DNA from 3 places in the Azospirillum thiophilum genome. Region 1 is predicted to be linked to each of the others. Evidence: riboswitches for the same ligand, from Rfam matches in the RefSeq annotation. Region 1 holds a riboswitch; each other region holds the start of a gene.
What was found. Region 1 has a riboswitch for thiamine pyrophosphate ahead of thiO (glycine oxidase ThiO). Riboswitches for the same ligand answer to the same signal wherever they lie in the genome.
Positions count from the first base shown of each region.

Region 2: it holds a riboswitch for thiamine pyrophosphate, as region 1 does, so the genes downstream of both, AL072_RS12140 (ABC transporter ATP-binding protein) here and thiO (glycine oxidase ThiO) in region 1, are expected to answer to the same signal.
Region 3: it holds a riboswitch for thiamine pyrophosphate, as region 1 does, so the genes downstream of both, AL072_RS22130 (ABC transporter substrate-binding protein) here and thiO (glycine oxidase ThiO) in region 1, are expected to answer to the same signal.

Region 1 is NZ_CP012401.1:1,355,824-1,365,937, reverse strand. Features, by position in the region: gene AL072_RS06310 (2-hydroxychromene-2-carboxylate isomerase) at 1-162, opposite strand, end outside; gene AL072_RS06305 (response regulator) at 263-976, opposite strand; gene AL072_RS06300 (hypothetical protein) at 1,250-1,435, shown strand; gene AL072_RS06295 (hypothetical protein) at 1,458-1,700, shown strand; gene AL072_RS06290 (hypothetical protein) at 1,804-4,017, shown strand; gene AL072_RS06285 (hypothetical protein) at 4,069-4,527, opposite strand; gene AL072_RS06280 (PaaI family thioesterase) at 4,557-5,000, opposite strand; gene thiG (thiazole synthase) at 5,101-5,910, opposite strand; gene thiS (sulfur carrier protein ThiS) at 5,984-6,193, opposite strand; gene thiO (glycine oxidase ThiO) at 6,190-7,371, opposite strand; TPP riboswitch at 7,363-7,462, opposite strand; gene AL072_RS06260 (STAS domain-containing protein) at 7,682-7,984, shown strand; tRNA gene AL072_RS06255 (tRNA-Leu) at 8,102-8,186, opposite strand; gene lipB (lipoyl(octanoyl) transferase LipB) at 8,363-9,118, shown strand; gene AL072_RS06245 (hypothetical protein) at 9,129-9,650, opposite strand; gene AL072_RS06240 (hypothetical protein) at 9,637-10,114, opposite strand, start outside.
Region 2 is NZ_CP012401.1:2,629,526-2,639,639, reverse strand. Features, by position in the region: gene AL072_RS35980 (hypothetical protein) at 62-553, shown strand; gene AL072_RS12160 (inositol monophosphatase family protein) at 671-1,483, shown strand; gene AL072_RS12155 (universal stress protein) at 1,549-2,376, opposite strand; gene AL072_RS12150 (ABC transporter substrate-binding protein) at 2,518-3,459, opposite strand; gene AL072_RS12145 (ABC transporter permease) at 3,488-4,255, opposite strand; gene AL072_RS12140 (ABC transporter ATP-binding protein) at 4,252-4,983, opposite strand; TPP riboswitch at 5,040-5,146, opposite strand; gene AL072_RS12135 (acetoin utilization protein AcuC) at 5,226-6,413, shown strand; gene AL072_RS12130 (hypothetical protein) at 6,593-7,186, shown strand; gene AL072_RS12125 (hypothetical protein) at 7,183-7,737, shown strand; gene AL072_RS12120 (hypothetical protein) at 7,834-9,624, opposite strand; gene AL072_RS12115 (hypothetical protein) at 9,933-10,114, shown strand, end outside.
Region 3 is NZ_CP012403.1:666,237-676,350, forward strand. Features, by position in the region: gene AL072_RS22105 (CoA transferase) at 1-940, shown strand, start outside; gene AL072_RS22110 (ABC transporter permease) at 959-1,945, opposite strand; gene AL072_RS22115 (ABC transporter permease) at 1,949-3,118, opposite strand; gene AL072_RS22120 ((2Fe-2S) ferredoxin domain-containing protein) at 3,303-3,635, shown strand; gene AL072_RS22125 (DMT family transporter) at 3,767-4,681, shown strand; TPP riboswitch at 4,715-4,828, shown strand; gene AL072_RS22130 (ABC transporter substrate-binding protein) at 4,886-6,037, shown strand; gene AL072_RS22135 (branched-chain amino acid ABC transporter permease) at 6,041-6,913, shown strand; gene AL072_RS22140 (branched-chain amino acid ABC transporter ATP-binding protein/permease) at 6,948-8,654, shown strand; gene AL072_RS22145 (ABC transporter ATP-binding protein) at 8,651-9,352, shown strand; gene AL072_RS22150 (hypothetical protein) at 9,479-10,114, shown strand, end outside.

The sequences.
Region 1 (10,114 bases):
CGGCTTCATGCCCGTCACCTTGAAGATGGCGCCGAGCAGGACAGGGTGCCAGATGACGGAGCGGCCATGCTTCGCCGCCAGTTCGTCGATGCGCAGGCTGGCGAAATAGCCGTAGGGCGAGGCGAAGTCGAAATAGAAGTCGATGGGGTCGGACACGCGCATTTCCTCTCCGCTGGTTTTCAGAAAGGTTAACGCGTGCGTAAGGAAGCGTCCAGGGGCAGGCGCCCTCCCCCGAACGGCCGGGCGTTCAGACCGTCAGCAGCTAGACCGCCCGCACCTTGGCGTCGAAGACGTAGCCGGCGCCGCGTTCGGTCTTGATGATGCGGGGTTCCTTCGGATTGGCCTCGATCTTGCGGCGCAGGCGCAGGATCAGGACGTCGATGGACCGGTCGAACACCTCCGCCCCGTCGACCCGGGTGAGGTCAAGCAGCTGGTCGCGGGTCAGCACCCGCTGCGGCCGCTTGACGAAGGCGGCGAGCAGACCGAATTCCGCCTTCGTGAGCTCAACCTCGCGCCCCTCCTGCCCGCGCAGGCGCTGGGCGGTGAGGTCGAGCTCCCAATTGGCGAACTGCACGACGGCCCGCAGTTCGTCGGCATTGCGCGGCGGACGTCCGTCATTGGAGACGCGGCGCAGCACCGCCTTGATGCGGGCCAGCAGTTCGCGCGGGTTGAACGGCTTGGTCAGGTAATCGTCCGCCCCCAGCTCCAGCCCGACGATGCGATCAACGTCCTGGTCCTTGGAGGACAGGATGATGACGGGGATCTGCGATTCGGTGCGAATCTGGCGGACCAGCCCCAAACCGTCGCCGTCGGGCAGGCGGAGGTCGCAGACCACGAGGTCGACGGGCTCGCCATCCAGGGCCTGCTTGGCCGATGCGGTATCGTGCGCCGTGGTGACCCGGTAGCCTTCCCCCGCCAGATAGGACGCCAGAAGCTCCCGAATCGGCTCGTCGTCGTCGACCGCGAGAATGTGCATGCCTGATACCTCCCCCGATCTTCTTATCCCACGCGCGAACGACGCGCAATGCGTTACAACCCGGTAACCGTCGCCGGTCCTCCGGCTTTCGCATGAGCCGACTGAAATGGCAGCCGGCCCCGGTGACATGAAATTACCCCTTCACGGACATTAACCAGAAACATGCTGCGGTTTAAATGCCGACCATCGAACAGGGGGCGAACAGGGGACGGTGACCCGCCCGGGTGCCGGACCACCGCCAGCGATACCGCTCGTGATGGGGAATGCACCGCCATGTCGAACATCGATCATTGCCTGGAGCGCCTGGCGTTGCTCGACCGCGCAGACCGGCTGCTGAACGAGGTGCGGGTCTATGGCCAGCAGGGCTCGAACCGCGACATGCTGGCGCAGCACCGGTTGCTGCTGGGCGAGGCGCGACGCCACCTCGATTCGGCGCGCTCGGTCGGCCGGTCGGGCTGAGCCGCGACGCGCGATGCCGATCATGTCCGGTTGCAATGCCCCGGCACCGCCGGTGCCGTTCCACCGCGGCAAGCCGTCGCGGCGCCTGCCCGCCGACGGCCATCGCCGTCCGGTGCAGGACCGCTGCGGCCACCATGCCGGCTGCGCCCCCGCCGCGGCACACGGTCCCTTGCCCCAACCGGCAAAGCTCCCCATGCCGATGCCGGTCGCGCCTGCCCCGCTGTGGCGCACGATGATGGACCGCTGGCTGGCGGCGACGCCCTGACCAGCCGATACCTCACCGGCCTTCGCCACATCGTCTCCCTATTCCCGCCCGATTTCACGCCTATGCCGGCGGTTCGGGAACAACAGGAACGGAGAGACCCATCATGACCCGCGCCATCCTTCTCGCCACCACAGCACTGCTGACGGCGGCACCGGCCGCCTGGGCGGCGAACGGCTCCGCCGATGGGGGAGCCGATGGGGGGGGCGGCGGACGGCTGGCGCTGACCCGGGTTCTGCTGTCGACCGGCGGCGTCGGCTATTTCGAATATGAGGCGACGGTGAGCGGCGATGCCGACCTGTCGCTGGAGGTGCGGCGCGATCAGGTCGACGACGTGCTGAAAAGCATCGTCGTCTATGACGACAAGGGCGGCGTCGGCACCATCGGCCTTCCGGGAGCGGAACCTCTGGACACCGCCTTCCGCGAGCTGCCCTTCTCGGCCGGCGACCTCCATTCCCCGGCGGCGCTGCTGAGCGCGATGCGGGGCGCCGAGGTGACGGCCGGCGGCTCCAGCCAATTGACCGGCCGGCTGATGTCGGTGACGGAGGAGACGGCGCGCCTGCCGGGTGGCGACAACGCCACCGTGACGCGCCACCGGGTGACGCTGATGACCGCCGACGGCATGCGACAACTGGTGCTGGAGGAGGCCGACACGCTGCGCTTCACCAATCCGGCGGTGCAGGCGCAGATCGACAAGGCGCTGGCGGCGGTAGCGGACAATGCGCGGCGCGAGCGCAGGCGGCTGACCGTGCAGAGCCACGCCCCGAAGGACGGACAGGCGGGCGGCGAGCGCCGGGTGCGCGTCGGCTATGTAGCGGAGATGCCGCTGTGGAAGGCGACCTACCGGCTCAGCCTGGGAGCGGACGGCGCTCCGGCGGGAACCGGCCGGCCGCCGGACGGGCGCGGCGCGCTGCAGGGCTGGGCGGTGCTGGAGAATCTCAGCGGCGAGGACTGGCGCGGCGTCGACCTGACCGTGGTGTCGGGCAACCCGGTCACTCTGCGCCAGGCGCTCTATACCCCCTATTTCGTCGAGCGGCCCGAGGTGCCGGTCGAGGTGCTGGGCCGGGTGCTGCCGAGCGCGGACGAGGGCACGGTCACGCTGGATGCCGCCCGCCCGGCGATGCGTGCCGAATCGTCGCGCCCCGCGCCTGCGCCCGCCATGGCCGCACCGGCCCCGATGGCCGAACGGATGGCCGAACCGATGGCGAAGACTGCGACCGCCCCCTATGGATCGGCCCTGGGCACCCCGGCGGTCGCCGCGGTCGACAGCGCAGAAGCCGGCACGGCCGAGGGCGCCCAGGTGCTGTTCCATTACCCGCAGCCGGTCACGGTGCCGAACGGCGGCACGCTGATGATGCCGATCGCCGCGCGGGCCATGCCGGTGGAGCGGGTGGCGCTCTACCAGCCGGCGACCGCGGCGCGCCACCCGCTGGCGGCACTGCGGCTGCGCAACGACGGCGACACCGCGCTGCCGCCGGGATTGCTGACCTTCTACGACCGCGCCTCCGGAACCGCTGCGACCGCCGCCGCAGGGAACACCGCCGCAGGGAACACCGCCGCCGGGAACACCGCCTATGTCGGCGATGCCCGCATGGCGACCCTGCCGGCGGGCGACAGCCGGCTGCTGTCCTTCGCCGTCGATCAGTCGGTGACCGTCGACCGCGAGGAGAAGCCGGATCGCCGGCTGTCGCGCGCCACCATTGCCGACGGGGTGCTGACACTGTCGGTGATCGACCGCCAGACCACCATCTACACCGTCGCCGGTGCTCCGGATGGCGACCGCAATCTCGTGATCGAGCATCCGCGCCGCGCCGGTTGGACCCTCGCCGAAGCGGCGGGCGGTGGAACGGACGGCAAGCCGGACGCAACCGCGATCGCCTACCGCCTGCCGCTCGCCGTGCCGGCCGGCAAGACGGTGACGCTGACCGCCACGCTTGAACGGCCGAGGCAGGAACGCATCGTCCTGACCGACCTGAGCGCCGACCAGATCGCCGCCCGCGCCGCCGCCACCGAACTCCCGGCGGAGGTGCGGCAGGCGCTGACCGCGATGGCCGGGCTGCGCGCCGCCGTCGCCGAGAAGGAACGCCGGATCGCCGAGCTGGAGCGCGACCGGACGGACCGCATCGCCGACCAGGACCGTCTGCGCGAGAACCTGAAGGCCCTGCCCGCCGGCAGCGACCTGCACAAGCGCACGCTGGCCAAGATGGCGGAGGCCGAGAACCGCCTGGACGCGATCGCCCGCGACCTCGCCACCGCCCGCGGCGAGGCCGAGGCGGCGCGGCAGACGCTGCGCGAGCGGGTCAAGGCGCTGGCGATCTGAGGGCAATGGCAAGGGACGGTGGCGGCGGGCGATGCCCGCCGCCCCGGTTCCCTACAGCGTCGTCGCGCTGCAATAGGCCCAATCTTCGCCCTGGAGGCCGAAGAACGCCGCGACCGGCTTGCCGCTGGAGCGGTCGACGACGACTCGGAAGCGGCTGCCGGTGCAGGTGCCGGCGGCCTGCCTGGCGAAGGGCAGCTTGACGTGCTTGGACTTCAGGCAGGCGTTGGACATCTTGGGCGGGGAGGCCGGGCCGTCCACCTTCCTGCCGTTCAGCACCATGTAATAGGTGGTGGCCTGGCCGCCCTTGACGTCCGCCTTCACCTCGATCTTGCCGAAGCGCGACTTGTAGAGGCCGGCATCCTGCTCGCCGTCCGGCCCCCCGGCCGGCAGCGTCCGGAAGGAGATGGCCGCGCAGGACGGCGGGTCCTTGGCCAGTGCCGGGGTGGCGAGCATGGCGAGGCCGCCGGTCAGCAGAAGGGCGGCAATCCGTGACGGCTGCATGGGCTGCATGGGAAACCCCTTTCGAACCGGTTGGAACGTCACTTCGGCATCACGCAGAAGGTGGTCTGCTGCATCAGGGCGCAGTCCTTCTCCACCCCGCCGTCCAGCATCGCGATCTCGACCTGGGTGATGACCAGGGTGCGGCCCGGCTTCACCACGCGGGCGCGGGCGATCATCACGTCGCCCTTGGCCGGCGACATCAGGTTGATCTTGAACTCGACCGCCAGCACCTCCGCCCCGGCCGGCATCAGGCTCAGCGCGGCATAGCCGCCGGCATTGTCGGCCAGCGTGCTGACCATGCCGGCATGGAAGAAGCCGTGCTGCTGGGTGAGGTCGGCGCGGAAGGGCAGCCGCATCTCGCAGAAGCCGGGCTCGATGGCCGCCAACTCGATGCCGAGCGTCCTGCAGATCGGCTGCTGTTCGAACGAGGCGAGGCAGCGCGCCTTCCAGTCGGCGGCGCGGGGTTCGAAGGTGGCGGGCAAGGCTGGGGTCTCCGACAAGGGGATGCTGCGCCACAGCCTGCGTCAGCCGCTCCGCCGGATCAAGCGGACGAATGGACAGAGCGCCTCGCTCCCCGTGGTGTCACCCCCCGATCAGGCCCATCTGCGGGCTGGACGGTTCGGCATGGGCCCGCATCGGCATGCGGCCGGCGAGATGGGCGCCCCGGCCGGCGCTCACCGCGTCGCGCATCGCCGCCGCCATCCGCACCGGATCGCGCGCCTTCGACACCGCGGTGTTCAGCAGCACGGCGGCACAGCCCAGCTCCATCGCGCGGGCGGCGTCCGACGCGGTGCCGATGCCGGCGTCCAGCACCACCGGAACCGGGCTGCGGGCGCAGATCGTCTCGATGGCGTGCGGGTTGCGGATGCCAAGCCCCGACCCGATGAAGGCGCCCAGCGGCATCACCGCGGCGGCGCCCAGGTCGGCCAGCTTGCGGCAGGTCACCGGATCGTCGTTGCAGTAGGGCAGCACGACGAAGCCGTCATTCACCAACTCCTCCGTCGCGCGCAGCAGTTCCTCCACGTCGGGATAGAGCAGCTCGCGGTCGCCGATCACCTCCAGCTTGATCCAGGGGGTATCCAGCGCCTCGCGCGACAGCTGCGCGGTCAGCACGGCCTCCTTGGCGGTCATGCAGCCGGCGGTGTTGGGCAGCAGCCCGACCGGGCCGCCCGGCCGCCCGGCGGTGGCGCGGGCCAGCACGTCGACCAGGCTTTCCGAATAGCCGTCCAGGCTGATGCGCCGGATCGCCAGCGTGACCAGCTCGCTGCCGCTGGCCGCCAGCGCGTCGAGCATGACCTGCTGGTTCGGATAGCCGGCGGTGCCCAGGAACAGGCGCGAACCGAAGCTGCGCCCGGCGATGACTAGGGGGTCGGCGGGAATGGTTTGGGACATGGAATCAGGACCTTCGCAAAGGCGCTTCCCCGTTTTCGGAGGAAGGGAGATGTCGGGGGGCTGCCGCCCTGGTTCAGCCGCCCTGGATCGGGCGGACGATCTCCAGGCTGTCGCCCGGCCGGAGCGCGGTGCCGGCCCACTGGCGGCGGGGAACCACCGTGCCGTTGAGGGCGACGGCGACGCCGCGGGTTCCCTCGGCGATGCCGCGGGCGGCCAGCAGTTCGGCGACAGAGGCGGCGGCGAGCGGCTCGTCGCGGCCGTTGACGCGGAGGACGGCGCTCATGCGGCGGCTCCCGCCAGGACGAAACGGTCGGCGGCGAACGGGCGCAGCAGCGGATCGGTCTCCCCGGTCAGCACCAGCCGGGCGATGCCATCGGCGGTCACCGGGGTCAGCAGGATGCCGTTGCGGTGGTGGCCGGTGGCATGGATCAGGCCGGGAATCCCGCTGTCGCCCAGGACCGGCGCATCGTCGCGGCTGCCGGGGCGGAAGCCGGCCCAGGCCTCTTCGATCGGCAGTTCGGCGATGCCCGGAAGCGCCCGCCATGCCCCCTCCAGCAGGGCGAACTGGCCGCCCGCGGTGAGGCGGTCGTCGAAGCCGCGCTCCTCCGTCGTGGCGCCGATCAGCAGCCGGCCGTCCAGCCGCGGGATCAGGTAGGTACCGGGCGTCCACACCACATGGCGCAGCAGCGGCAGCCGCGGGTCCATGCGCAGGCAGACCATCTGCCCCTTCACCGGCCGCACCGGCGGCCTTGCCACGGGCGGCAGGCCGGGCACCCCGGCCGACCAGGCGCCGGCCGCCAGCACAACCCGGTCGGCCCGGTGCAGGCTTCCGGCGACACGCACCCCAATGGCACGACCGCCCTCCACCGCCAGCGCGACGTCGCCGCATTGCTCGTGCAGGCGGGCACCGGCAGCCTCCGCGGCGCGGCGCAAGGCGGTGGCGACCTTCCGGTTGTCGACCTGATGGTCGCCGGAACAGAACAGGGCGCCGGCGACGCCGGGTTGCAGATAGGGCTCGCGCCGCCGCACCTCGGCCCCGCCCAGCCACTCCACCGGCAATCCGAGATCGCGCTGGAAGCCGTGCAGGAAGCGGACCTTGGCGGCATCGTCGGCATTGAGCGCGATGACCATGGTGCCTTCGCTGCGCAGATCGACCGGCAGGCCGCTCGCCGCCTCCAGGTCGCGGGCGAAGTCCGGCCACAGCGCCTGCGAGGCGCGGGTCAGCGGCAGCAGTCCCTCCTCGCCCGGCTCGGTCTCGACGCAGGCGGCCAGCATGCCGCCGGCGGCATGGGTGGCGCCGCGACCGGCCTCCCCCCGTTCGAACAGCTCGACGCGGCAGCCGGCCGACGCCAGCCTCCAGGCGATGGCGAGGCCGATGCAGCCGGCGCCGATGATGGCGACGGACGGGCGGGCTCCCGAGTCGGGAGCGGAAAACGGATGTGGTTCGGGCGCATCGATCATGCGGCGGCTCCCTTCGCTGGAATTACCCAGACAGGTTCGATGGGTGTGTTCTCAGCCGCGCGACCACCGCGCGGCACCCCAGGCCTATGTTTTTGCCTTATGCCAACATTCAGCTGGCCCTACAAGCGGAATCGCGGCCCCGCTGCGGCAGGACCGGCGACACCGGGACGGACCCAGGGGCGCCTTTTCCCGTTTGTCCAGCCCGGATCGAACCGGATAGCCCCTTCCGCAGCATGGGCTTGCACCGCCGCAACCCTTCATGCTCCCATGCCGGTACGCCGCATCATCGAGAAAGGGACCGGACGCGACGATGGAGTATGCCTTCACCACCGTCGGCGACCGCGACGGGATCCTGCTGTCCGGCCGCTGCACCTACGAGGACGGCAACCGCTTCCACGACATGCTGCGCGACTGGGACTTCCTGGCAAGGCCGATGGTGCCGCTGGACCTGCGGTTCGTCTCCTTCATCGACTCCGCGGCCATCGGCATGCTGTTCATCCTGGCCAACCGCTGCCGCGAGGCCGGCGGCCACATCGTCGCCAGCGGTGCCGCCCCCCACATCGTTCGTGCGCTCCGCCGCGCCACGCTGGAACGCTATATCGAGCTCAGGTAAGGGGAGCTCAGGCAAGGGACGCCCCGGAACGCGGATACGAAAAAGCCCGCTCGGTCTTTCGACCTGCGGGCCTTTCGTCGTTCCCGTATCCCCGGGATGGTCCCATCTGCATGGGAGTGGTGCGGTCGAGAAGACTCGAACTTCCACGGGTTGCCCCACAGCGACCTCAACGCTGCGCGTCTACCAATTCCGCCACGACCGCACGAGGCTGGTAGCCCCGACCTGCGCTTGCGCGCCTCATCGGGTGGAGCGGGTAGATATCAGCTTCCCGAGGGTCGATCAAGCGCTACAATCATCATCCGCGAAGAAAAATGCGAACGGCCCCTCATCCCTTCTTCCAAACCCTTCTGCCCGACCCTTCTGCCGAGACCCTATCGAATGACATCCGTGACCAGCCTGCCCGCCAGTCCGATCCCGTCCGACACCCCCGCCGGCCTCCGCCCCGCCGCACTTCCCCCGGTCGAGTGGCGCATCTCCGACCGGCCGGTCCCCTACCCCGAGGCGATCGCCGAGATGGAGGCCCGCGTGGAGGCGATCCGCGCCGGCACCGCGCCGGAGATGGTGTGGCTGCTGGAGCATCCGCCGCTCTACACCGCCGGCACCAGCGCCCGGGACGAGGATCTGCTGGAGGCCGACCGCTTCCCGGTCTACCGCACCGGCCGCGGCGGCCAGTACACCTACCATGGGCCGGGCCAGCGGGTGGCCTATGTGATGCTGGACCTGAAGGCGCGCGGCGCCGACATCCGCGCCTATGTCCACGATCTGGAGGAGTGGATCATCCGCACGCTTTCCTCCTTCACCATCAGGGGGGAGCGGCGCGACGGCCGCGTCGGCATCTGGGTCGACAAACAGCCCTATGGCGGCGTGAGGGGCCAGGAGGACAAGATCGCCGCCATCGGCGTGCGGGTGCGGCGCTGGGTCAGCTTCCACGGCATCGCCCTGAACGTCGAGCCGGACCTCGGCCATTTCGGCGGCATCGTTCCCTGCGGCATCGCCGGGCATGGCGTCACCTCCATCGTCGCGCTGGGCCAGCTGGTGACGATGGAGGACGTCGATTCCGCCCTGATCGCGGCATGGCCGGAGGTGTTCGGCGGCCCGATGCGGGGCGAGGAGGGCGAGGACACAGGCGCCTGAACGGCCCCGGTCAGTATTTCTTGAACCCGCCGCCGGCCGGCGTCGCGGCCTGTCCGGCAGCGGGATTGACGCGCGGATCCTTGTTGTCCATCGACTGCACCGTGCAGCCGGCGGAATCGCCGTTGCGGAACAGGTAGATCTTCTTGGGATCGGCCTTCTTGCCGGGATCGTGCAGGTTCAGGCCGTGGCCGAAGGCGACGCCCATCACCTGCCCGTTGAAATAGGCGCGGAACCGCATCGGCGTGATCTCGCCGAAGCGCAGGGCGGCGCAGTCCTTGCTCAATTCCTTCTCGAACGTGCCGGCCTTGCGCCAGTCCTCCTTGGAGCGGATCGTCATCCATTGCGGCGGCAGCGCGAACTGCACGATGGGCGGCGCGAAGGGAAGCTGGGCACCCGGCTGGGGCGGCGCCAGATGGCCGGGCTCGGTCCGCTCCAGCGGCCCGGCCAGCGCCGGGGCGGCCGCCATCGGGCCTGAAATGGACAGAACCAGGATCAGGGCCGCCAGCCGGCGGCACGGATCAAATCCGGACATCGACCCCCCGCTCCCCGAAAGGCTCGACCGGCTTTTCCTTGGCCGGGGCGGTGGGCGGAGCGGACGGGACCGCTGTCCCGGCGCCCAGCCGCCCGGACAGGGTGAGCGACAGGTCCAGCGTCTCCCCGACCGCCGGGGTGTTGCGCGGCGACAGGACCACCGTGCCTTCCAGCCCGTCCGGCGGCCCGGTCATCGCCCCGGCCAGCACCTCCATGAGAGGGCCGAGACCATCGGCGGGAATGCCGTCGGCCTCGACCGTCAGCCCCCGGCCCGGCCGGATGGCCGAGCGCAGCGCGCCGATCACGGCGGCGAGGCCATCGCTCCCCCCCTCGGCCGGCACATGCGCCAGGACCAGGGCTGCCTCCTCGAAACAGGGTGACGCAGGGCCATCCGCCACGCGGAGACCGATGCCGCGCACCTCGACCGCCACATCCCCGGCACCTCCGCCCTCCGTCACCGGACCA
Region 2 (10,114 bases), 1.3 Mb from region 1:
GGCGCTGCCGGTGTTGCTGGCATTTGCATTGCCGGCGGGGGCCGAACCGCCGCATCCGGGAATGCCGCTTCCGCCCGGCTATGTCGAGGAGCCCGACGTTCCGCCGGAAGACCCCCTGCCGCCGCCGCCCGAACCGTTGCCGGTGGCGCCCGACGAGCCGGTGGTCGTGGCGCCGGACGCTGCCGAGTTGCTGAAGGAGTGCAAGCAGCAGGCCTTCACCGACTGCTTCCGGCTGTGGCAGCCGCCCCCGCCGCCACCTCCCCCGCCGGAGCCGGAAAAGGACACAGCCACCGCCCCGCCGCCCCCGCCGCCTTTCGACCCGAAGGCCCCGCGCGAGCCGGCGCAGGGCGGTCCGGTGCCGCCCCCGCCGTCCGATCCGGCCAAGGAGGCCGCCGCGGCAGCCGCCGACCGCGCCACCTTCGACGCGCTGTCGAAGGCGCTGAAGGACAGCGGCCTCGACGGCAAGGTGATGCTGACCAACCCCGGCGGCGGTGATCCGACGCTGAAGCTGGACAGCACGACGGGCAAGCCGGCGACCGCCACCAAGCGCTGAGCGTCAGCCCGGCCCGACACCGGGCTTCGATGGCCGGCTTCCGGTCAATCCGGGGTAGCCCGCCGGCCGGTCCGCGGGCAAAATGCCGACGACCCCCCAGCTTCGCGAGCGCATACCATGACGGGCTTCACCCTTCCCGACATCGACCGGGTTTCCGACCTGATCCGATCCGTCGCCCAAACGGAAATCATGCCCTATTTCCAGAGGCTCGACGCGTCCGGCATCCGGGAGAAGACCGGGCCGACCGATCTCGTCACCCTGGCGGACGAGGCTGCGGAACGGGCGCTGACCCCGGCACTGTCGGCACTGCTGCCCGGCAGCCGGGTGATCGGCGAGGAGGCGGCATCGGAGGACGAACGCGTGCTCGACCGCATCCATGGCGACGACCCGGTCTGGATCGTCGACCCGGTGGACGGCACCATCAATTTCGCCCAGGGACGGCCGATGTTCGCGGTGATCGTCGCCCTCGCCTGCAAGGGCGAGACGCTGGCCGGCTGGATTCACGATCCGGTCGACGGGCGGATGGCGACCGCGGTGAAGGGGCAGGGCGCCTTGCTCGACGGACGCCGGGTCCATGTTGCGCCCGCGGTGCCGCTGCCGCAGATGACCGGCGCGCTGTCCACCCGCTTCTGCGGCGAGGAGATGGGGCGGCGGCTGGAGGAGCGCAGCAGCGGGCTGGGCGAGCGTGTCTGCCTGTCGAGCGCCGCGCAGGAGTATCTGCGGCTGCTGGACGGCCGGGCGCACTACTCGCTCTATCACCGGCTGATGCCGTGGGATCATGCGGCCGGCGTGCTGATGCATGCCGAGGCCGGCGGCCATTCGGCACTGATCGACGGGACGCCTTACCGGCCCGGCCTGCTGAAGGGCAGCATCCTGCTGGCGCCCGACCGGGACAGTTGGCAGGCACTGCACGGGCAGCTGTTCGGTTGAGCAAAGGCCGGAGGGGGCGGTCGCCCCACTGGCCCTCTTGCCCTCTTGCTCCCTCGCCCGGTTCGTCAGTGAGACAGCAGCGCCGGCAGTGACAGCCCTTCCAGCACGGAGCGGGTGGCGCCGCCCAGAACCAGTTCGCGCAGACGGGAATGGCCGTAGGCGCCCATCACCAGCAGGTCGGCGCCCTGGTCGGCGCAGCAGGACAGGATCATGTCGCCGACCTCGCCGCCGGACGCGATGACCGATTGCGGTCGGGCGGTGATGCCGTGTCGGTGCAGCCACTCGACGAGGGCCGCCGCTTCGCTGGTGCGCTGGCCGGGCGGGTCGACGCAGAGGACGATGACGGACTCGGCCGTCTCCAGGAAGGGCATGGCGGCGCGAACGGCGCAGGCCGATTCGCGGCTGTTCTTCCAGGCGATCAGGGCATTGCGGCCGATCGGGGCGGTGGCCGGCAGGCCGGGCGGCAGGACCAGCACCGGGGTGCCGGTCTCCAGCGGCAGGCGGTCGGGGATGTGGTGCAGCGACACCCGCTCCCCCGCGCGCACGGCGGCCGATTGCGCCACCACGACCAGATCGGCGTAGGAGGCCCGTTCCGTCAGCAACTCGACATGGTCGCCCTCCTCGACCGACCAATCATAGGACAGGCCGTCCAACGCCTGGCGCACTTCCCGCTCGATCCGTTCGGCATTCTCATGGGCGATGGCGGTGGCCTCCGCCATGAAGCCGTAGGAGGCGGCGCGGCCGGTGGCGCCCGCCGGCATCGACACCGGGGTGGCGATGTAGAGCGCCTGGATATGCGCGGAAAAGCGCTTGGCCAGCGCCACGGCGACGGCAAGGCGGCCGGCGTGGGCGTCGTCGTTGGCCATGTGCAGCAGGATGGTCTTGATCTGCATTTCCCGGCGTCTCCCGTCTTTTTCCGGCCGTCTTTTCCGACCGCCTGCCGTCCTTTGCCCCATGGCTGCCATGCGGCAGCGGAGCGGTTGCCTTCTAGGTAACGCTCCGCCGGGCCGGTTGGCAACGCCGCAGGGTGCGGCTTACTTCACCACGACCGCATATTGGTCGACCGGGGCCACCGTCTTGATCAGGCCGCGTGCCTTGAGGAACTCGGCGAAGCGGGTATAGCGCTCGGCATCCAGGGCGGCCGGGCTATGGGCAAAGCGCGGCAGCGTGTCGGCCCAGGCGCGGCGGTTCAGCTCGTCGTTCAGCTCCGGCCGGTCCTTGACGAAGGCGGCCTGCGCCTCCTCCGGATGGTTGAGGATGTAGAGCGTCGCCCGCTCCACCGCCGACAGGAAGCGCTTGAAGCGCGGATCGTCGGTCTTGCCCTTCTGCGCGACCAGGATCAGCTCGTCATAGGGCGGGACGCCCTCCTCCTCGGGATAGAAGGCGCGGCCGGGATGCTTCTCGATCTCCATCTGGTTCAGCTCGAAGTTCCGGAAGGCGCCGACCACCGCGTCGACCTGCCCCGACAGCAGCGATGGCGACAGCGAGAAGTTGACGTTCACCAGCTCGACGTCCTTCAGGCTCAGCCCGTGCTTCTCCAGCATGGCGCCGAGCAGCGCGTCCTCGAATCCGGCGATGGAGAAGCCGATCTTGCGGCCCTTCAGGTCCTTCAGCGTCTTCACCGGCCCGTCGCGCAGCACGACGACCGAGTTCAGCGGCGTGGAGACCAGCGTGCCGACGCGGACCAGCGGCAGCCCCTCTGCCACATGCAGGATCAGCTGCGGCTGGTAGGACACGGCGAGGTCGGTCTTGCCGGCGGCGACCAGCTTGGGCGGGTCGTTGGGATCGGCCGGCGCGGTCAGCGTCACGTCGAGCCCGGCATCCTTGAAGAAGCCCTTTTCCTGGGCGACGACCAGCGGCGCATGGTCCGGGTTGACGAACCAGTCCAGCATCACGGACAGCTTGTCCTGAGCCAGCGCCGGCAGCGACGTCATCAGGCTGGCGGCCATCAGGCCGGCGGCGAACAGGTGCTTCATCGGGCGTCTCTTCCCTTCGGGGGTTGAATCATGATTCGGCGTCATCGGCCGGCTGGGTGTCGGATTGCCAGGGCAGCGCGCGCCGGGCGAGGGCGTCGACCGCGGCATAGAGCGTCACCGCGAACAGCCCCAGCACCAGCACGGCGGCGAACAGAAGGTCGATCTGCATGCGGGCGTTGGCATGCAGCATCAGGTAACCGAGGCCGGAGGAGGAGCCGACCCATTCGCCGATCACCGCCCCGATGGGGGCGACGGCGGCGGCCACCCGCACGCCGGACCAGAAGGCGGGCAGGGCGGCCGGCAGGCGGATGGTCCACAGGATGGCGGCGGGCGAGGCGCCCATGGTGCGGGCAAGGTCGAGCCAGCCCGGATCGGTGCGGCGCAGCCCGTCGAACAGCGCCGTCGTCACCGGGAAATAGATGACCAGCACCGCCATGGCGATTTTGGACGCCATGCCGTAGCCCAGCCACAGCACCAGCAGCGGCGCCAGCGCGAAGACCGGGATCGCCTGGCTGACCAGCAGCAGCGGCATCAGCCAGCGCCGGGCGGTGCGGAAGCGCGCCAGCAACAGCGCGCTGACCGTGCCCAACGCCACGCCGGCGACCAGCCCGATCAGGATCTCGGCCAGCGTGGTCAGCCCGTGGTTCAGCAGCAGCGGCGCCTGCCGTCGCATGGCGTCGGCCACCGCCAGCGGCCCGGGCAGCAGGTAGCGCGGCAGGCCGGTGGCCCAGACCAGCGCCTGCCAGCCGGCGGCCAGCACGGCGAGGGTGACCGCGGCGCGCAGCAGCGCCTTCATTCGGCCAGCCTCCGCAACAGCTCGGCCTGGAGCGCCAGCAGGGCGGGATCGTCGACGCGGCGCGGGACCGCGCCGGCAGGCTCCAGCGCCGGCCCCATGGTGGCGGGGCGGCCGGTCATCACATGCAGGCGGTCGCCGAGCCGCAGCGCCTCCAGCGGGTCGTGGGTGACCATCAGCACGGTGCGGCCGGCCAGCGTCTCCGCCGCCGTCTCCTGGAGGCGCAGGCGGGTGATGGCGTCGAGCGCCGAGAAGGGCTCGTCCATCAGGACCAGCGGCTTGTCCTCCATCAGCGTGCGGGCGAGCGCCACGCGCTGCCGCTGGCCACCGGACAGGGCGGCGGGCCGGTCGCGCTCGCGGCCCGCCAGCCCGACGCGCTCCAGCAGGGCGCGGGCGCGCTCCACCCGCGCGGCATCGGGTCGGCGGTGGCGCAGCCGGTCGCCCAGCAGCACATTGTCCAGGACCGTCAGCCAGGGCAGCAGCAGATCCTGCTGCGCCATGTAGGCGATGCGGCCGGCCAGCGGCCGGCGGTCGCCGGTGACGACGGCGGTGGGCGGCTCCGGCTCGGCCAGCCCGGCGAGGATGCGCAGCAGCGTGGTCTTGCCGACGCCGCTCGGCCCCAGCAGGCAGGTGGTCTTCCCCGCCGGCAACTCCAGCGTCAGGTCGGAGAACAGCAGCGTGCCGCCATAGGTCAGCCGTGCCCCGGCGATGGTGACCGACAGCGGGGTCATCGCGGACACGGGCGCGGACACGGGCGCGGGGAGGTGGGGCAGGTCCGGGGATGCGTCTTGTCTGGCATCACTGATCCCTACGCCGGCATGAACCGGATCAGGTTCCAGGGGTCGTTCCGCAACGGAACCTCTCAGCCGCCCATCGGCTCCCCCCAGTGAAGGCGGCGACTATAGGCGCGGACGATCCGTGACCGCAAGCATCGCCGGCACCGGCTCCCGTCCTGCGGAAGCGCCTTCAGCGCTTGAGCCATCAGCGCTTGACCGGGCCGCGGCGCCGCCTAGTTTGTGGCGGACATGACGGAGTCCCTCCCCTGACCACGCCGTTCCGCACCCCGCTGTTCATCGGCGGCGAGATCTATCGCGGCTCGACCTATGGGCCGAAGCACCCGCTGGCGATCCCGCGCGTCTCGACCGCCATCGACCTCAGCCGCGCCATGGGATGGCTGCCGGATCAGGTCTATCTCGAAACCCATGTCGCCAGCGAACGCGAACTGGCGCGCTTCCATACCCTCGACTACATCGCGGCGCTGAAGCGGGCCGAGGCCGAGCAGCGGGTGGACGAGGCGACGGCGGCCCGCCACAATCTCGGCAAGCTGGAAAACCCGGTCTTCGCCGAGATGTACCGGCGGCCGGCCCACAGCAGCGGCTCGGCGCTCCAGGCGGCGCGGCTGCTGGGGGACCGGCCGGCCGGTCTGGTCTATGCCCCGGCCGCCGGCACCCATCATGCGCGCCGCGACCGGGCCAGCGGCTTCTGCTACTTCAACGCGCCGGTTCTCGGAATCCTGGAACTGCTCGACCATGGGCTGGAGCGGGTGTTGTATGTCGATCTCGACGCCCATCACGGCGACGGGGTGGAGGAGGCGTTCGCCGACGACGACCGGGTGTTGACCGTCTCGGTCCACGAGGATGGGCGCTGGCCCTACACCGGCAAGGCGGAGGACCGGGCCGGCGGCTTGGCCCGCAACCTGCCGGTGCCGCCCGGCTTCAACGACAGCGAGATGGTGCATGTGATGGAGGCGGCGGTCCTGCCGCTGGCCCGTGCCTTCCGCCCGCAGGCGATGGTGATCCAGACCGGGGCCGATGCTCTGGCCGAGGATCCGCTGAGCCGGCTGGAGCTGTCCAACCGCGCGCTGTGGGAGGCGGTGGCGGCGCTGCTGCCGCTGGCGCCGCGGGTGCTGGTGGTCGGCGGCGGCGGCTACAATCCCTGGTCGGTCGGGCGCTGCTGGGCCGGGATCTGGGCGGTGATGAACGGCATCGACCCGGCGCAGCCGCCCACGCCGGAGGCGGAGGCGGTGCTGCGGTCATTGACCTGGAGCCGCGCCGCCGGCCGCAATCCGCCCGGCCATTGGTTCACCACCATCGCCGACGTTCCGCGGCCGGGGCCGGTGCGCGACGCGGTGAAGCGAGTGGCGGAGATGGCGCTGTCCTGAGCCTGTGCGGACGCCCGCGCCGCGTCCGGGTCTTGTGGGACGAAATCCGGACCGAACCGTGACGATTCGTTGACGAACGCGGATTGTTCGTTGATTCTCGTTCACCTGTGGCGATGCCTGTTCCACCGCGTCCGGCGGACGGAACGGCACCGGTTTCAGGGAGGAGAACGGGCGGGCGGATGTCGAACACGACGCTGTTCCTGATCGCCATCGTCGTCATCATGCTGGCCGCCGTCCCGGTCGCCATGATGCTGAAGGATTTCCTGCCGAACATCCTGGAAAAGAGCAGCGGCCTGGAGCAGATCGAGAACCGCATCTATGTGCTGCATGCCGAGGCGCACGAGTTGCAGAACCGCGTCAACCAGCTGGTCCAGCGCCGCAACAGCCAGTCGTCGGACCGCCACCGGCTGGAAACCGACATCCGCAAGGCCGAGAAGCTGATCAAGGATCTGGCCGAACAGCCGCCGCTGTTCGTGCACGAGGTCGGCGACCCGCAGGCCGGACTGATGAAGTTCGCCGCAACGGTCACCCAGGAGAAGGCTTCCTCCGCGGCGGGAGCGGGCGGGGAACGGGCGGCGCTCAACCCGATCTGGCGCTGCGCCAATGTGGCGGAGGTCTGGGCCTCCAGCTTCGACGAGGCCCGGCAGATGGTCGAGGTCGCCTTTCCCTTCAAGATGGGGTTCCAGAAGAGCTTCATGCGCGGCGACGCGCGCAAGGGTGGGGTGCCATCCGCCCCGGCGACCGTGCGGACGAAGGCCGGTGCCCACACATGATGATCAACTTCATCATCGTCCTGGCGATCGTCGCCATCGGGGCGTGGCTCGGCAACGTGCTGCTGGCGGTGGAGCAGCGGGTATCGCAGTCCCGCCAGCGCGTCCGTGGCGTGCGGTCCAACCTGGACAAGCTGGATGCCACCATCCACCGCCTGCACCGCGAGGAAGAGGCGCTCCATGCCGAGATCGGCGAGTTGGTGCGTGGCATGGTGGAATTGCGCGGCAAGCAGGCCGAAGTGCAACAGCGCCTGACGGAGGCGCAGTCCAAGCGCCGCCCGCAGATCCTGATCCTGACCGACCGCCGCAATCCGGGCGACAAGGAATGGCTGGTCACCGTGGTGAACCAGCAGATCGGCGAGATCGATGCCGTCCATCCGCTGGCCACCGAATGGGCGCGCGGTCGCACCTATCTGGTGTGGGCGGAGTCGGACCGCGAGGCCGCAGAGCGCGCCAACCGACGCTTCAGCGCCCGGCCGGGCTATCATGTGCGCTCGGTGACACCGGTCAAGGAAAACCTGTACAGCGCCAGCCCGGCCCGCAGCGCCGCTTGAGGTCCAGAAACGCAAACGGAAACGGAAAAGGGCAGGGGCGCCCCGCAGGACGCCCCTGTTCGTTTCGTAACGCCTGAACGCTGGCGCCTGGAACCGTCAGCGGCCCTTGGTCGCGGTCGCGGTCTGGCGGAAGGCGTCGTGCAGATAGGGTGACAGCGCCTGGCGCATGTTGCGCAGCCATTCGTGGATGATGATCAGCGAACGAGAGGCGACCGGCGGGGTCATGCCCAGCTTCACCAGATCCTCACGCGTCATCGTCGCAACCTGATCCAGCCGGTGGCCGGTCAGGCGCGCCCAGGCCGGGGCGGTGCAGGGCGGCATCGAGATGACATGCAGCCCCTCGCGTTCCACCATCTCGGCCTTGCGGCGGGCATACTGGCTGTCCTCCAGCTGCGAGAAGGGGCCGGAGAAGCCGTTTTCCACCAGGACGCGCTTGGCCTTCGGGGCGATGGTCGCCACCCGCTCCAGCGTGGTCATGCCGGTGGACAGCGAGGCGAGGTCGACGGTCACCGGCACCATGAAGGTCAGCCGCTCGCCGTCGCCGACGTAATAGTCGAAGCCCGACACCTCGGCCCAGTTGAAGAACCATTGCGAGATGTTGCCGCCGAAATCGAACAGGCGGCCGCCGCGCTGCAGTTCCGGCCCGATCAGGTCCCAGAACTCGTAGAAGCCGTCGGCCGACCCCATCATGTTCATGAAGTCCTGCGTGATGCGGCGATGTTCGACCACGTCCGGGCCGAACAGTCGGGCGAGACGCTCGTTCACCTCGTACTCGACGACCTTCAATTGCAGGCCTTCGAGCATGGCGGTCGCCATCAGGTGATGGGACAGCAGCGTCTTGCCGACGCCGCCGCGGTCATTGAGGACGAAGATCGTGCCCAGCATGCGATCGCCTTTCCAGTGTACGTTTGTTGGTTTGTCGTGGGACATTTTATCGGGAGACGCCAAGGAGCGGGTGCTTTGTGCGACCGCCGCGGATGCCGGTTCCGGCTTGGGTGTCGATTCGGATGACGGCCCTGCATCGTCGGCGGCCGGCGCTTCGGCCAGCGGCCCGGCGGAGGGCGAGTCGTCCGTAACGGGATCGAGCACAGGTTCGTCTGCAATGGGGATGGCAACGGACTCGGCGGCCGGGTCGAGCGCGGGTGCCAGCAGGTTGGGGGCAGGGGAGGCGGGTTTCGGCGCCTCATGATGGGGTGGTTCCTGACCGGCTTCTACCTGAGTGCCGTCAGGTGCCTCCGGCACAGGAGAGTCGACTGCCGTTTCGGGCTGTTGGACTTCGGGTTGTTCGGCCGGGGTCGGGGCTTCGGTGGCGGACGCCTCCTCCGCCATGTCGTCCGGATCGTTCGCCGCAGGGGCTTCATCGTCCGCCGGGGGATCGTCCGCCGGGGGAATTGCCTCAGAGAGATCGGTCGCAATCGGCTCGGCGGCGGAAGCGGTTGCTGTCGCGGGCTCGGCCGCGGGGGCTTCGAGCTGAGGTGCGTCTTGGTTGACGTCTGGGGTGTCGGGACTTCCGGCCATCCCTGCGCCGGCATCCTCCCCCTCCATCTCCTCCTTCGTGCCGGCGGACAGTGCCGCTTCATGGACGGCGGCCAGGGTTTCCGCAGGCGTGGCGACGGTCGGGCGGGCAGTGTCGCCGGCCTGCTCGCCACGCCCCTCGTTGCCGACCAGGAAGAAGGCGGAGCGCAGGGTAACCGGCGAGATCGGCTGGTTGTCGCGGGCGGTTACGCCCAGCGTGGCCAGCAGGTCGGAGATTTCCGCCCATGACAGGCCGCGTTCGCGCATCAGCCCGATGTCGCCATAGCTTTCGCGAACCGCCTGCATGGCGCTGCGGCTGCCAGCCGGGCGATCGGCAAGGAGCCGTTCAAGTTCCGAGCGGTCGATCGACACCGTATGGGATTCCGGCAAGATGAAAAGGCGGCGGGGAGACGCCTGGATGTTGGATCGCAAGGAATCCATTCCCCCGGGGCCGAAAAAATAGTACAAGCGGCCATCACGCGCAAACGGTTTCCAAACGACTTCAACAGCGCTAAACATCGGTCCCGGTCCGGGGGCGTCGGTCGTGACGCCCAGCGACTTCGCCGACGTTCCAGCACCGGCGCCCGACGTTCGCTTTTGGAACCGTGGTCCGGTTGCGTGGTTTGCAACACAACTGCCCGATCCGTTTCGGGCTGGGCTTGGAATCGGGGTTGGGCAGGATGCCTCACGATTTTGGTTCGTCACGGGACCGGCGATCCGCATCCGCGCCGGGGGCTGGGATCGTCGGCTTCCACGAGTTGCGGCAGGCTTGCGAGATATCGGCCCTGCGCGAGGATCTGGAACGGCTCGCGCATGAGGCCGGTGCGCTGCGCGACGGCGTCGAGCGGGCGGTGGAGGAGGT
Region 3 (10,114 bases), on a different replicon from region 1:
GGGTGAGGATGCCGGCTTCCTGCTGACCAACCTGCCGGCCAGCGGCTGGATGGGGTACGAGGCGTTGTCCGCCAAGCGCGACGACCTGATCATGCTGCGGCTGACCGGGAACCCGGACGGATCGGCGGCGGTGGATTACACCGTCAATTGTGCCAGCGGTTTCCCGATGGCGACCGGGCACGGAGGGGAGCCGGTCAACCATGTGCTGCCGGCCTGGGACGTCGCCGCCGGCCTGTACCTCGCCACCGGGCTGTTGGCGGCCGAACGCCACCGCCGCCGCACCGGCCGGGGGCAGGAGGTGACGGTGGCGCTGGCCGACGTGATGCTGGCGACCGTCGGCAATCTCGGCTACCTCGCCGACGTGCGGGTGAACGGTGCCGTGCGTCCGCCGATGGGCAACGATCTGTATGGCGCCTATGGCCGCGACTTCGCCACCGCCGACGGACGGCGGGCGATGGTCGTCGCCATCTCCAACCGCCAGTGGAAGGCGCTGGGCAAGGCGACTGGGCTGGCCGACCGGCTGGCGATGATCGGCCCGTTGATGGGTGTCGACATGGATGACGAGGGCGGGCGTTTCCACGCGCGCGATGCCATCTCCGCCGTGCTCGCCCCCTGGTTCGCCGCACGCAGTCTGGCGGAGGTGGAGGGCGCCTTCGCCGGGGCGGGCGTGCTGTGGGGGCCGTATCGCGACTTCGGCCAGCTCGTGGCGGAGGATGCGCGCTGCTCCACCGCCAACCCGCTGTTCCGCGAGATCGACCAGCCCGGGGTCGGGCCGCTGCTGGTTCCCGGATCGCCGCTCGGTTTTCCCGGGCTGGGCGAGCGCGCCGACCATCGGCCGGCGCCCCGGCTGGGACAGGACACCGACGCGGTGCTGGCCGGCCTGCTCGGCCTGCCGTCGGCCGAGATCGGCCGCCTGCACGATGCCGGGATCGTCGCCTAGCGACGGTGCGCGGGACCGTCAGCGCTCCTTGACGTAGGGGATGCCGCTGGCCCTGGGGGCGACGGCCTTGCCGACGAAACCGGCCAGCAGCAGGACGGTCAGCACATAGGGCAGCATCTGGATGAACTGCACCGGGATGACTCCGATCACCGGCAGCGCCACGCCCTGGAGGCGGACCTGCACCGCGTCGGTGAAGGCGAACAGCAGGCAGGCGAACAGGGTGGGGCCGGGCCGCCATTTGCCGAAGATCAGCGCCGCGAGCGCCAGGTATCCCTTGCCGGCGGTCATGTCGCGGACGAAGCCGGCGCCGTGTCCGGTGGACAGATAGGCGCCGGCCATGCCGGTCAGCGCGCCGGTCACCAGCAGCGCCTGATAGCGCAGCTTTGCCACCGACAGGCCGGCGGTGTCGACCGCCGCCGGATTCTCGCCGACCGCCCGCAGCCGCAGCCCGAAGCGGGAGCGGTAGAGCACCCATTGCGTCGTCACGACCAGCGCCAGCGTCACCCAGATCAGGATGTTATTGCCGTCGATCAGCTCCCGCCAGACCATTTGCAGGGCGGGCCCCAGCACCGGCACGCCGGCCAGCGCGTCCATTCCCGGCAAATCCACTGCCGGGAGGCGGGCGGCGGACGGCAGGAGCGGGGTCTGTCCGCCCTGCTGGAACCAGGCATAGGCCAGCGTCGGAGCCAGCCCGGCGACCAGGATGTTGATCGCCATGCCCGACACCACCTGATTGCCGTTGTGGGTGACGCAGGCGAAGCCGTGGACCAGTGCCAGCGCCACCCCGGCGGCGATGCCGGCCAGCAGCCCGAGCCACGGGTTGACGGTGGCCGAGGCGACGGCGGCGGCGAAGAAGGCGCCGGCCAGCATCTTGCCCTCCAGCCCGATGTCGACCACGCCGGCCCGCTCGCAATACAGGCCGGCGAAGGCCGCCAGGACCAGCGGCGTCGCCACGCGGATCGTGGCGCCGAGCAGCTGCAACGCCAGTAGAAGCGCGTCCTCCATCGCTCAGCTCCTCCCCGTTCCGCCGGGGCCGGCTTCGGTCGGGCCGGCTGGGATCGTTGGCGCCCCGCGGCGGCGGAACAGCGCCTCGATCTGCGGCTTGAACAGGTTTTCCATGGCTCCGGCGAACAGGATGACCAGACCCTGGATGACCATCACCAGTTCGCGGTTGATCGTCGGATAGTCGAAGGACAGCTGGCCGCCGCCCTGCGCCAGGATGCCGAACAGCAGGGCCGCCAGGATGATCCCGACAGGATGGTTGCGCCCCATCAGCGCCACCGCGATGCCGACGAAGCCGACCCCGCCGGTGAAGTTCAGGATGACGCGATGCTGCACCCCCAGGATCTCGTTGACGCCGACGAAGCCGGCCAGGGCACCGGAGATCAGCATGGCGATTATGATGTTCCGGGCGGGCGAGATGCCGGCATAGACCGCCGCCCGTTCGTTCCTCCCCACGGTCCGCAGCTCGTAGCCCCAGCGGGTCCGGCGCAGGAAGAGATGGAACAGGGCGCAGCAGGCCAGCGCCCACAGGAATGACAGGTTCAGGGGCGAGGCCGGGATGGCGATGCCGAACCAGCCGAGCGCCCGGTCCATCGACGGCAGCCAGACGCCGAGATCGAACTCGCGGGTTTCCGGCGACTGGCTGCCGGGGCGGATCAGCACGTCCACCAGCAGCCAGGTCATCAGCGAGGCGGCGATGAAATTGAACATGATCGTCGTGATGACGATGTGGCTGCCGCGCTTGGCCTGCAGCCAGGCCGGAATGAAGGCCCAGGCGGCTCCGAACAGTGCCGAGGCCAGCACCGCCAGCAAGGCCACCACCGGCCAGGGCCAGCCGGTCAGCGCCAGCGCCACCAGCCCGGCGCCGAGCCCGCCCAGATAGGCCTGTCCCTCGCCGCCGATGTTGAAGAGTCCGCAATGGAAGGCGATGGCGACCGCCAATCCGGTGAAGATGTAGTCGGTGGCGTAGTAGAGGGTGTAGCCAATGGCCTCCGGGTAGCCCACCGCCTCCGTCAGCATCAGCGACAGCACGTCGACCGGATTCTCGCCGATGACCAGGATCACCAGCCCCGACAGCACGAAGGCCGCGACGAGGTTGAGGACCGGCAGCAGCGCATACCCGACCCAGCCCGGCACGGCGCCCGGCTGTCCCCTGACCGACCCGCTCAGAACCACCGGCGTCTCCTGTTCAACCCATGCCTGGAGTCTTAACCGGCAACCCCTGCGCTGACCAAGCATTTCGTCCGCAGGCGGATCGAGGCTGATCCCCAACTTAGAAGCATTACAAAAATCTTGCCGCGGCGCAGCAATCTGGCATGATCATTACCCATACAAACTGTATGGCCATGGAGCACGCCCGATGCCGCTCGACGTTCCGCAGACCTTCCGCCACCACGTCTTCTGCTGCGCCCAGCAGCGCCCGCCCGGCCATCCCCGCGGTAGCTGCGCCGCCAATGGCGCCCATCCGCTGTGGCAGCGGCTTGACCAGAAAATCCAGGGCAAGGGGCTGGCCGATATCGGCATGGCGATGACGGGATGCCTCGGCTTCTGTTCCGCCGGTCCGCTGATGGTGGTCTATCCGGAAGGCATCTGGTATCGGCCCGAAACGCCGGAGGACATCGACGAGATCGTCGACTCGCATCTGGTCAACGACGCGCCGGTGGAACGGCTGGTGATGGTGCTGACCCGGTGAGGTGTCGGCTGACGATGCCCCCACCCCGCCGAAATTCCACGCCGGTCTGACCTGCGGTTGTGGCATTGGGACGCGATGGGGATTGCCCATAATGTGGGCATCTTCCGCCATTGCCGTCCCGATTCCCTGCCATGACCGACGCCGAGACCGCCGATCTGCTGCCCGCCGAGGCCGATTCGGTTCCCTATGCCGTCGGCTGCTTCCTGATCGCCATCCTGCTGTTCGCGGCGATGGATACGCTGATCAAGGTCCTGACGGCCGATTACCCGGTGCCGCAGCTGATGTTCGTGCGCTCGCTGGTCGCCTTCCTGCTGGTGGGCGGCTATACGCTGGTGCGCGGCGGCGGGATTGCCGCGATGCGGACACGGCGGCCCTGGGGCCATGTCTGGCGCGCCTTCGCCGGCCTGATCTCGATGGGCTGCTTCTTCTATGCCTTCAGGGAACTGCCGCTCGCCGACGTCTATGTGCTGAGCTTCGCCGGTCCGCTGTTCATCACTGCGCTGTCGGCCCCGCTGCTGGGCGAGCCGGTGGGCTGGCGCCGCTGGGCCGCCGTTGTCGTGGGATTCGGCGGTGTGGTGGTGATGGCGCAGCCATCGGCCGGGGCGCCGCTGGTGCCGGTGCTGGTCGGGCTGGTCGCCGCGCTGTTCTATGCCCTGGCGGCGCTGGCGGTGCGTGGCCTGTCGCGGACCGAGACCAGCGCATCGATCGTGCTTTATCTCCTGTTGACGACGACGGTGGTCAGCGGCGCGCTCGCGGTCCCGGTCTGGACGGCGCCGACCGCCTTCGGATTGGGGCTGATGTCGCTGGTGGGGGTGCTGGGCGCCGGGGCCCAGGTTCTGCTGACCCAGGCCTTCCGCCGGGCACCGCCGGCGGTGGTGGCGCCGTTCGAATATACCGGCATGGTGTGGGCCAGCCTGTTCGGCTGGCTGGTGTTCGGCGACCTGCCGACGGTGCCGGTGCTGGTCGGTGCCATGGTCATCATCGGCAGCGGCCTCTATATCCTGCATCGTGAAACGATGATGGCACGCCGCCGGCTGGGTTCTTGACAACAGGCGCTTGGCGGCGACACTCTCGCCGCTCGTTCACGGCTGGGGTGCCTGTGCCGACGCATGCTGTGCGGACGCATGGGCTGAGACACACCCATCGAACCTGATCCGGGTCATGCCGGCGAAGGGAGCCGACCGGATCCGCAAGGCGGCTCCGTTCCTCCGCGTCGCCACGCTGCCGGCGCGCGTAGGGAGTTACAGGTCATGCGGCGCACGCTTTCCCTTCTGATCGGCCTGCTGGCGGCCACGTCGGCGCTGGCATCCTTCGGTGCATTCCCCGGCGCCCGGGCCGACGACGCCCTGTCCTTTCCGGTGCTGGTGCCGCTGACCGGCTTCCTGTCGCTGGAGGGCACCAGCCAGCGCAACGGCGCGGTGCTGGCGCTGAAGCAGACCCCGGCCGGCATCGCCATCGCATCCGAGGTGGTCGACACCGGCACCTCGCCGGAAGCGGCGGTGACGGCGCTGGAGCGTGCGGCCGGCAGCGGCAGGGTGGGCGCGGTCGCTGCCAGCATGCTCGGCACCCAGATGCTGGCGATGCTGCCGCTGGCGCAGGAGCTGAAGCTTCCGCTGGTCACCGTCTCCGGCACCGCATCGATCACCGAGCAGGGCAACCCCTGGGTCTTCCGATTCTTCCCCGGCGACGCGGTGACCAAATCCGCCCATGCCCGCTATGTGGTGGAGGAGTTGGGCAAGCGGCAGCCCGCCGTCATCTACCAGACCACCGCCTATGGCCAGAGCGGCAAGGCGCATCTCGACGCCGCCTTCAAGGCGCTGGGCGTCACCCCGGTGTTCGAGGAGGGGGTGGACCCAGCCGCCAAGGATCTGCTGCCGGTGCTGACCAAGGCGCTGGCCGCCAAGCCCGACGTGCTGGTGCTGCACCTGCATTCCGGCCCGACCGCGCTGCTGCTGAAGCAGGCGGCGTCCAGCGGTGTGACGGTGCCGATCGTCGCCGGCTCCGCCATGCACCAGCCGAGCACCGCGGCCCTGCTGGAGCCGGCGGAGCTGAAGGGCGTCTGCGCCGAGACGGCGGCTTCGCCGGTTTCCGGCGGCACACCGGAGGTCGAGGCCTTCACCGACGCCTACCGCGCCGCCTTCGGCAAGGAGCCGGACGCCTTCGCGCTCGGCCAGTATGACGGCATGACCATGGTGCTGGAGGCGGTGAAGGCCGGCGCCCGCAGCCCCGACGCCATCCGCAAGGCGCTGGCGGCCGGGACCTTCCAGGGCCTCGCCATGACCTACCGGTCGGACGGCAAGGGCAACATGGCCCATTCCGCCGTCATCGTCTGCTATGACGGGACCAGCCGCGTGCCGGCGCTGGTGAAGCGCTACGACGACCCGACGCTTGCGGCGAAGTGACGGATGGCGGCGCTTCAACTGCTGGTCAACGGCTTGGCGCTGGGGGCGGCCTACGCCCTGGTGGCGCTCGGATTCGTTCTGGTGCTGAACGCCACCTCGGCGGTGAATTTCGCCCAGGGCGACCTCGTGATGGCCGGCGGCCTGCTGGCGGTGGCGCTCGCGCCGCTCATTCCTCTTCCGGGCATCGTGCTGTTGCCGGCGGTGCTGGTCCTGATGGCAGGGCTCGGGCTGCTGCTGGCGCTGGCGGCCTATCTGCCGCTGCGGCGCCGGCCGCCGGTGTCGGTCTTCATCAGCACCATCGCCGTCGGCATCATCCTGCAGAACGGCGCCGCCATCCTGTTCGGGCCGGAGCCGCGCGCCGCCCCGCCGCTGATCGTCGACGACACTCTCCATGTCGGCGGGCTGGCGCTGCCGGTGCAATCGCTCGCCATCATCGCGGTGGCGGCGCTGCTGATCGGTGCGCAGCAATGGGTGTTCGCCCGCACCCAGCTCGGCCGCCGGCTGCGGGCGACGGCGCAGGATCCGGAGATGGCGCGCGCCTGCGGTGTGCCGGTCACCGCGATGATCCTGGTGACCTTCGCCATCGCCGCCGCCTGCGCCGGGGCGGCCGGGCTGCTGCTCGCCAACCGCTATTTCGTCACCCCGACATCGGGCGGTGACCTGATCCTCAAGGCCTACATCGCGGTGACGATCGGCGGCTGGGGGTCGGTGCCCGGCGCGGTGGTGGGGGCGCTGCTGATCGCACTGTTCGAGGTGGGGGTGTCGTCGGTGCTGTCCTACCCGGTGGCGCTGGGGGCGCTGTACCTGACGCTGCTGGCGATCCTGGTTCTGCGGCCGCAAGGGCTGTTCGGCGAAGCGGTGCGGCGCCGTGGGTGAGAGGCGCTTCCCTCGCTGGAGAGGGGCGGATGCCGTGTTGTCCGCGGCTGCCCTCGCCCTGCTGATCTATGCGTTCGCTTTCGCAACTCCCTACGGCCTGCGCGTCCTCACCGTCGCCGGGGTCTATGCGCTGGCCGGCTTCGGTTTCCAGATCGTCTTCGGGCTGGGCGGGGCGCTGTCGCTGGCGCAGGGCGCCTTCTTCGGCGTGGGCGCCTATGTCACGGGCATCCTCGGCAGCCGCTACGGGCTGGGCTTCGAGGCGACCTTTCCGCTGTCGCTGCTGGTGCCGCTGGCAGTGGCTCTGCCGGTCGGGCTGGCGGTGCTGCGGCTGGAGTCGCACTATTTCGCGCTGGCGACGCTGGGGATCGCGCAGGTGCTGCATCTGCTGGCGGTCAATCTGCCGGAGCTGACCGGCGGCGCAAACGGGCTGGCCGGGGTGCCGGGGGTGGTGCTGTTCGGCTGGGCGGTGCCGCGCGGGCTGCCGATGGCGGCGCTGGTCTGGGGATTGGTGGCGCTGGGCGGGCTGGCCGGCTGGCGGCTGACGCGCGGCCGGCTCGGCCGGTCGCTGGAGACCCTGCGCGACGACCCGCTGGCGGCAGCGACGCTCGGGCTCGACGTCGGCCGGCTGCGGCTGACCGCCTTCGGCATCAGCGCATCGTTCGCCGGGGCCGCCGGGGCGCTGGCGGTGCACACCCAGCGCGTCGTCTCGCCGGAGGTGCTGGAATTCCCGGTGATGGTCTCGATCCTCACCATCGCCATCGTCGGCGGGCGCGGACGGATGGCCGGGGCGGTGCTGGGGGCCGTGCTGCTGCTGCATCTGCCGGAATGGTTCCGCTTCCTGGAGCGCGGCTATCTGGTGGTCTACGGCATGGCCCTGCTGCTGACCGTGCTGCTGGCGCCGGATGGACTGACCGGCCTGATCGACCGCGCAGTCCATTTCCGCCTGACCGGTCGCCGTCCGCGCCCGCTGCCCGCCGCGCAGGAGCCGCCGCGGGCCTCGATCCTGGAATGTGGCCCGGCAGGTGGCATGACCGTGGACGGGCTGGAGAAATCCTTCGGTGGCGTGCGTGCGGTGGACGGCGTCTCGTTCGACCTGCCGCCGGGCGGCATCACCGGCCTGATCGGCCCCAACGGATCGGGCAAGACCACCGTCATCAACCTGCTGTCCGGGCTGGAGCGGCCGGACGGCGGGCGGGTGCTGCTTGCCGGCCGCGACATGACCGGCGCCCGTGCCGACCGACTGGCCCGCGCCGGGCTGGCCCGCAGCTTCCAGGCGGCGACGCTGCCGCAGGGCGTCGGCGTGCTGGAGGCGGTGGCCGCCGCCCGCCTCGCCATCGACCCAGACATCGAAACGGCGGAGGCGCATGCGCGGTGGGCGCTCGACCGGCTCGGCGTCGGCGATCTTGCCGGCCGCTTCTGCGACGGGTTGCCGGCGGCTTTGCGGCGGCGGGTGGAACTGGCCCGGGCAGTGGTCCGCCGCCCGGCGGTGCTGCTGCTGGACGAACCGGCAGCCGGCCTGACCGACGGCGAGAAGGCGGAATTGGCCGCCCTGCTGCGCGAGTTGGCGGGCGAGGGGATGGCGATCCTGCTGGTGGAGCACGACATGGGCTTCCTGCTGCCACTGGCCGGCCGCGTGCTGTGCCTCGACCGTGGATGGGTGATCTATGACGGCCCGGCCGACGGCGTGCGCCGGGACGCCGCGGTGGTCGCCGCCTATCTCGGCCCGGCGAGGCCGGCATGAACGCGCTGCTGTCCATCCGCGGCCTGAGCGCCGGCTATGGCGGGTCGCTTGCGCTCGACGACGTGTCGCTGACCCTTGCCGCGGGGGAGACGGTGGCCTTGCTCGGCGCAAACGGGGCCGGGAAGTCCACCTTGTTGAAGGCTTTGCTCGGCCTCGTCCCGGCGCGGGGGGAGCTGCGCTTCGACGGCGACGACCTTGCCGGGCTGGCGACGGAGGCACGGGTGCGCCGTGGCATCGGCTATGTTCCGGAGGGGCGGCGGGTCTTTCCCGGCATGAGCGTGCGCGACAATCTGGAGGTCGCCGGACTGGCCGCCGCCCGCGACCGCGCGCAGGATGTCGAGCGCGTCTTCGCCCTGTTCCCCGACCTCGCCCGCAAGAGCGGGGAAGGCGCCTGGCGCCTGTCCGGCGGCCAGCAGCAGATGCTGAGCCTGGGCCGTGCGCTGATGGGGCGGCCGCGCCTGCTTCTGCTCGACGAACCGTCGCTCGGCCTGTCGCCCAAGCTGGCCGACGAGGTCTTCGCCGCCGTCCGCCGCATCGCCGCCCACGGAACCGCCGTGCTGCTCGCCGAACAAAGCGCCGCCCGTGCCCTCTCCATCGCTCCGCGCGCTATCCTGCTGCGGCTGGGTCGTGTGGTGGCGGACGGTCCGGCGGCCGGCCTCTCGGAGGAGACGGTGCGGGACGCGTTCTTCGGAGGATAGGGGGCTCCCCTGCGTGCTCTGCGCAACAGGTGATGGCTTCCGGCAACGGTGCGGGCGGTTGCGCTTGCGGATGGCGGCGGGCGCGGATAGCTTCGCCGCCACAACCATACTATGGACTACCTCGTCATGACCGCCCGCTTCGCCGCTTCGCTGTCCGCGCTTCTCCTGCTGGGGGTGGCGCCGGTTCCGGCGATGGCCGAGCTGGTGCCGGTCGAGCCGAACATCCCCCCCGCCGCCTATTACGGCCTGCCCCCGCCGGAGGCCGAGGTGGTGATCCCCGGCGCCCCGGCGCAGGGCGCGGCCAATCCCGCCGCCAAGCCTGCTGATGCTGCCGCCGCCAATCCCGCCGACAAGCCCGATGGGCCGGGGGAGCTGATCGAAAGCTGGGACGGCGGGGCCGCCAAGAAGAAGGACGGCAGCTTCGCCTATTGCGTGGTGGAGGGCGAGTTCACCTCGGGCCATGTGCTGATGATCGCCCGCAGCCCGAAGGGGGAGACCAACATCGGCATCGGCATTCCGGGCGCCGACCTGCCCAAGGGTGGCGAATGGCCGGTGACCGTCGAGGTCGACAAGAAGCTGAAGCGCGAGCGGGTCGCCATTGCCTCGCAGCCGGACATGCTGGTGGTCTCCAACGGCAGGGACGAGGAACTGGTCGGCGCCCTGATGAGCGGGAACGAACTGGTGGTCTCCTCCGCCTCCGACCGCATCGCCTTCAAGCTCAGCGGAACGAAGAAGGTGTTGGGCGACCTGAAGACCTGCGTC